Regions from separate parts of the Brasilonema sennae CENA114 genome, predicted to be linked through region 2. Evidence: predicted binding sites of a transcription regulator. Region 2 holds the regulator's gene; the other holds the start of a gene.

Region 1 (3,427 bases), 260 kb from region 2:
ATGGATACTGCTACTCTAGCATCCACGTTGCTGCTCACTTTTTTATTATCGGTTGGGCTATTTTTCTTTATTCGTGCCTCTACCAAAGATCGTACAAAAACCACACAACTGGTTTGCGAGCAAGACGAAGCTACTTTAATGCCTCAATTAAAGGAGTATTTTCAAACACGGTCTTACCGAGTAGCAGCGGTCGATCCGAAACAAAACCAGGTAACTTTTGAAGGCACTGTTAGACCAAGCTGGTTTTTAGCTGTGTTTTTAACAGTTTTAGCAGCTATTGGTCTTGTGTGTCTATCACTGGTTTTGTCTCTAGTTTTTCCCAACCTCAGTACAGTTTTTCTTGGGATGGTGCTGATATCACCTTTGAGTGGTGTTTTTTATTGGCGCAAAGCCGCCAAACTTGAAAAGGTGTCGCTGAAGGTAGAAACAGCCGACGAAAGCGACCAACACTCTCCAACTCAAATAACACTAACAGCCCATCGAGATGAAATCATCGAGTTACAAAGGACATTGGGATTAAAAAGTTCGCAATAGCTGCTACGAGGACGGCTGGCTAAAAACTCTTCCCAAGTAAGGGACAGATGAAAGCCACCCCCTCAGCAACTACCCTGATGCTAGACTCTTGTCTTACGATTATTTGTATAGCGTCAGATAAACTATTGGCTTTAATACCAATTCTAGGACTTACGGATACTCTACCAATTCTTGGCGTTCTAGCCTATGGCTGACGCCACGCCTTACGGTGAGTCCAGCGCTGCGGGAGGGTCTCCAACGCCAGATACCTACGGAGGGAGACCCTCCTGCAGTACTGGCTCCTCAGCAGGTGACTGGCGAACCCGGAGGGCTATCGGCACGCCGCTGAGTCCTAAGGGGACACGCTACGGGAACGCGTCTAAGGCGTCTTTGTCTTGGCGGTGTGTGCCGCATGCGCACACTACGCGTTGCAAGAGCGTAGGCGTGCAGGAGATACGAGAAATTTAGCTGATTGAGCGATTTTTGCGTAAGTCCAAAACTCAATATAAGGCTACAGAAAACTGTAAAATCTTGCCAACAGAAGCACTCTGGCTCTAGAAAGTGGTTTAATCTTTGAAGCTATTAACATCTCAAATCTTGTAAAACAAGCTAGGGACAAGCAGTCCCAAAGTCACGCGCGTAAGGATTGGTGACTTCGACTCATGCCGCCCTTGATCGCTGCATGAGCAAGCTACGAGGTTTAGCCTAGAATCCCAAGGCTGAATCCAAATGAGCGACAGCGAAATTTGGATAGCCCAGGGAGTGTCAAAACTTTTAACAATAAGAAATGGAATAGAGAGAGGAGGTAAAACGATTCTAGATCTGTAGCTTTTCTCCACAAGTTGTTGAAAAAAGCTATATCGCTTGAAGCTGCGTGCCAAAGCTTTGATCAGAACAGGTTCGCTGTATCCTCACTCCCACGTACGTTTTCACACCTAATACTCAACTTATACAAACACAAAGTTTGATTAAAGTTGATAGTCTTAAAGACAAAATTGCTAGCTTAACACTGGCAAGTCAGCTACATTCTTAAAAAAAAATGAAACTTAAAAAAAAACTAGCAATTTCGGTTGTTAATGGTTGTCAGGAGCTAAATTCAAACTCTATGATCACCATATGTTAGTTTAACGACTAGCAACAGCCAGTGACTCCTGACCTGGAGGGGCTTCGAGTACCCTCAGGCTAGGAAATAAAAAGTGATTTTCTTCAACATATTGAGCTCCAAACAGCCCCTTTTCAGCCCAGAAATAACGGTCTGTTGTGTGTTCGTTTCGCTTTACAAGTAGCAAAGCGGGTGGCAAGATTCCCTCAGCTTGAATGAATTTTCTAGCTGCTGTCACAGGCTTATCTTCACCGCTTTCAATGCTAAATTGAGGCACATGCTCTAAAATTCGCCGCCCTTCTTGGCGACGACGACTCTTTCTCTTGCGTCTTCTTGCCAACCTTCCTTACCTCCTCTAACAAGCGATAGATTGTAGTGATAGCTACAAAATCCGTCGTAATTATAAAAGTTCTAGTTCAAAAATTCAATAGTTTTTAACCTTTTGATACAATCCGATTAATTTATTTTTTTGTATAAAAACCAAAAGCGTTGAACAATATAATTCCTTGGAACGAACTGTTAGTTGCAAGATTCAGTTAAGCTTTGTTAAATAGGAAAAGCCAACTTTTGTTTCTTTTCGTCCGTATAGTCTGTCATTTAAAACAAGGACTGAGAAATGTTAATGTCTACCAGTTCTGAGTTTGTTGCTCTATGCCGAGAGCAATTGGCACTGTTAGCTCAAGGGCTGGAAGCATCTTTGAGCGTTGTTTATTTAACGCAAGAATTCATAGAGGCTTCGACAAGTGAAGCGAAGCTGATTCCTGTGGTAGTTTATCCAGAAACAGCAGTGGAACAGCACTTAGCTAGTGCTTTGGTATTGCCCACCTCAATACCTATTTCAAATCCTAATTGGGCTTCGTATCGTTCCGCCTCTGTCACGTTGGATAAAACACTGTATTCTCGTACGGGTGATGTGTTCAACCAGAAACACAACCGCAATAACCTTCGGTTATTGAAAGCAGCAGAGGATTTTCCCGCCCGATCGCAAGAAAGTGCCACAGGAGATACAGCACCACCGCATTCAACAGAGGGAGAAGAATATTTATTCAAAGGCGACCAAATTGTTTTACCTCTTGTTCATGAAGATGTGATGATGGGTTTGCTCGTCACAGTCAGAGAAGACCGAGTATGGAATGAACAAGAAAGGAGTCAAATAGAACGAGTTGCCCAAACACTATGCCTTGCCTGTATTTTGGATCAGCGTCGAGCATGGTTGCACCAGCAATTGCAACAACAACAAATTTTTCAAGAAAAACAGCAAGATTTACTAGATAATTTATTGCATCAGCTTCGTAACCCATTAACAGCATTGCGTACCTTTGGCAAACTGTTGCTAAAGCGACTGCGACCAGGCGATGCTAACCGCGAGGTAGCAACTAGTATTGTGCGGGAAAGCGATCGCCTCAAAGAATTGTTGCAACAGTTGGATGAAGTTATTGACTTGAGTGCAGAAGATTTAGACCCATTAAGGTTACCGCAAAAAGAAGTGCTTGTGGAAGCAAACGTACAAAAAGATTTCATAGCACCGCTCTTGTTGCCCGGTGCAGGAGAGAAAGAAGTTAATTGTTCTGTAGTAAATATCTTGGAACCATTGTTAGTATCAGCCAGAGCTATTGCTCAAGAAAGAAATTTGCAACTCATATCCGAAATTCCCCGTAACTTACCTCTGGTACGCGCTAACACCAAAGCATTACGAGAAGTACTCAGCAATATCATTGACAATGCTTTAAAATATACTCCCACTTGCGGCAAAATTTTGATCCAAACCAGACAAGAAAAACTTCATTTTCAGGGAATCGCCATTAGTGACAC
Region 2 (3,427 bases):
GCTCCACATGATGAATCATATCTAAGATTCCTCCTACGGCACTAGAGGCTAGAGTACGAATTGGACCAGCAGAGATGGCATTCACTCTGATATTTTGTGGTCCCATTTCGGCAGCGAGGTATCGCACACTTGTTTCTAGCCCTGCTTTGGCAACTCCCATCACATTATAGTTGGGAATTGCCCGCACACCTCCTAGATAAGTGAGAGTGAGGATACTTCCTCCTTGAGTCATCAAAGGTTTTGCGTATCCAGCGAGTTGCACTAAGGAGTAAGTACTGATTTCTAAAGCCAAATTGAAGCCAGAACGGGAGGTTTGGCTAAAATCTCCACTCAAGTCTTCTTTATTGGCAAAGGCAAGGCAATGGATCAGGATATCTAAAGATCCCCACTTATCGCTGATCGCATTAAAGGTAGACTTAAGATCCTCGTCGTTTTGGACATTACATGGAAGAAACAAGCTGGGGTTTAGCGGTTCTACCAACTCTGCGACTTTTTTCTCCATTTTGCCTTTCTCATCTGGCAAATAGGTAACACCCAGGTTCGCTCCTGCTGCGTTCAGTTGTTGGGCAATCCCCCAAGCGATTGAGCGGTTGTTTGCAATTCCCGTTACTAAGGCATTTTTTCCGGTCAGATCTAGCATATCAATTCTTAATGTGAACACTCCTGCTTGAGCATACTAGAATCTGACACCGATTTGTCTTTGTTATGGGTACTATTTGTCAACCGGATTATGGAGTTACCTTTTGATACCACAAAATTATCGTTCCATTCTTAAATATATGCTCAAAACATAGTAGTGATAATTGATTTAGGAGTAAATAGTGGATGGTAAATAGTAAGTAGTAGAGAGTAGGTATTTGGTAGTCTATAGAATTTCTTTTCTATCTACCAGAAACTAGATACGAACTACAGTTTTACACCTTCTACAGAATGAGTGTGTCTACTTTTTTTACTTCATAAAAAAAGTCAAAAAAATTTAGAATTAACTTTGAAAAAAGACTAGATCTAAACATCAAAAATTATGTATCATGATGAACATATAAACAGAGCAATCGAATTGGAGTTATCAGACTGCTCGTTAGAATCATCTTGAGGATCTCGCCCTTGGTGATTCCCCTCGTTAAAACAAGTTGCGTTTCTTAGTGATTTGTTATGACTTTGGACACTAAACACTGGAAAAATGACAGGTGACGTTATGGGAAATTTCATAAATAGTTTAGAATTGCTATATGAGTGAGTGAGGTTAAGTATAGGAAAGTACAAAAACATTGACAATGTGTTCTTGATTTTTCAGGTGTATTCTTAGGAAATCGATTTTAAATTTTCCGGCATTGGGTAGGGGAAGGTAAATGCTCGTGACACAAGATAAAGCCCTAGCAAGTGTTTTTCGTCAGATGGCAACCGGAGCTTTTCCGCCGGTTGTAGAAACGTTTGAACGTAGTAAAACCATCTTTTTCCCCGGCGATCCCGCCGAACGAGTGTATTTTCTATTAAAAGGTGCCGTTAAGCTCTCCAGAGTTTATGAAGCAGGAGAAGAAATAACCGTAGCACTGCTGCGGGAAAATAGTGTTTTCGGCGTCTTATCCTTGCTGACAGGAAACAAGTCAGATAGGTTTTACCATGCGGTTGCTTTCACATCTGTAGAATTGCTCTCAGCACCAATTGAACAGGTGGAACAAGCGCTTAAAGAAAACCCAGAACTGTCGATGTTAATGCTGCGAGGATTGTCTTCGCGGATATTACAGACAGAGATGATGATAGAAACACTCGCTCACAGAGATATGGGTTCTAGATTGGTAAGTTTTTTGTTAATTCTCTGTCGTGATTTTGGTGTTCCTTGTGCGGATGGAATCACAATTGATCTCAAGCTCTCTCATCAAGCGATCGCTGAAGCAATTGGTTCGACTCGCGTGACTGTCACTAGATTACTAGGTGACTTGCGCGAGAAAAAAATGATTTCAATACACAAGAAAAAGATTACTGTTCATAAGCCTGTTACCTTAAGTCGCCAATTTACCTAAACAAAGTTCACTAGCTATGAACAGTCATTTCTGAGTTAGATAAAAAAGTCAGAAAAATGACTCATAAACGTCACTTACTACAACTGACATCGACAATACCGTCCTTGTTGCAATAAGCTTGGTGCGTTTGTGAGTAACCAGGCGTGTATCAACCTCTGTAAGCAACTGCCATGCATAGTTTTCTAGCTTGAAAATAGAACTCAGAACTCAGAACTCAGAAGAAAAGAAAAATTTTCATCTGTTCTAGTGAGGCAGTTCATCACGGCAAGCTTGAAAATAGATTTTCATGCTTGGTTGTGGGCGATCGCCCATGAGTGACTGACTTGTAAATGCCCATAAAGTAAGTAAAAGGTAGCGAAAGCCCCTGCATTGCTCCCGCCGATAGCTTGGTGAGCCAAAGCGCATCTGAAGAGAACCCGCGCATACTTTCGGTGCGCTTTGGGAAGTGACTTTTGGGTTGAGTATAGGGTTTGCCCGTTGTAAGTGCAGCTTTGCACACAAAGCCTTATATTGTACGTGAGTGAAATAGCAAGTGTTCGTGGGATTTGTTGAACTTTGTTTAAATCAGGAATAAAGACTAGTGAAGATTGCGTCATGTCAATGCTTGGCTTACATCAATTTCCCACAGATAATGACTGGAAGTAGTAGGCTGTATCTGGAAGGATTTCATCGGTAGGAAAAGATGACCACCGGGTACATCCTAATAGCGGCAATTTTAATTTTGGGAGGCGTCATTGCCACCGTGGGCGATCGCATTGGCACACGAGTTGGCAAGGCTCGCCTCTCCCTGTTCAACCTGCGTCCAAAAAATACGGCAGTACTGATAACTATTCTGACAGGTACTTTGGTCTCGGCATCAACCTTAGGAATTTTATTTGCTGCCGACGATGGATTGCGTACAGGAGTATTTAAACTAGAGAGTATTCAAAAAGATCTCAGGCGCAAGCGCGAACAACTCAACACAACTGCAAAACAGCTAGAAGACACTAAAGGTGAGCTAGAACAAGCTCGAAAAGAACAAAAAGCTCAACAAGAGCGCTTGCAGCAAACGAATCAGTCCTTACGTGAGGCAAACACTAAACAGCAAGAAACTCAGACTCAACTAAACCGTACCATAAGCCAACAAGCTCAAACTCAAGCTCAACTTCAGGGCACACAAAACCAACTCAGTCAAGCAGTCGCTAGCTATAAACAAGCCATAGCGGAACTTCAAAGCGTTGACAATGAGAAAAAAAAGCTGCTGGTGGAAATTGAAAAAAGAAAGGTAGAACGCCAACGACTGTATGAAGAAGCAAGAAAAGCGATTTCGCAAGCCAAAACAGCTATTGAGAAACGCGATCGCGAACTAGCCAATCGACAGCAAGCTGTTCAACAACGGGATCAAAAAATAGCCGAACTGGATCAAC

Evidence for each region. The regulator NtcA, encoded in region 2, controls nitrogen genes in cyanobacteria. The targets are predictions, from matches to a motif close to TNTGTANNNNNNNNTACANA.
Region 1: the regulator NtcA is predicted to act here: its motif matches at 1,985-2,004, upstream of DP114_RS24885 (DUF3155 domain-containing protein).

The regions. Positions count from the first base shown of each region.
Region 1 is NZ_CP030118.1:5,946,860-5,950,286, reverse strand. Features, by position in the region: gene DP114_RS24890 (cofactor assembly of complex C subunit B) at 1-534, shown strand; gene DP114_RS24885 (DUF3155 domain-containing protein) at 1,638-1,955, opposite strand; gene DP114_RS24880 (sensor histidine kinase) at 2,232-3,427, shown strand, end outside.
Region 2 is NZ_CP030118.1:5,682,456-5,685,882, reverse strand. Features, by position in the region: gene fabI (enoyl-ACP reductase FabI) at 1-640, opposite strand, end outside; gene ntcA (global nitrogen regulator NtcA) at 1,350-2,021, shown strand; gene DP114_RS23805 (DUF3084 domain-containing protein) at 2,704-3,427, shown strand, end outside.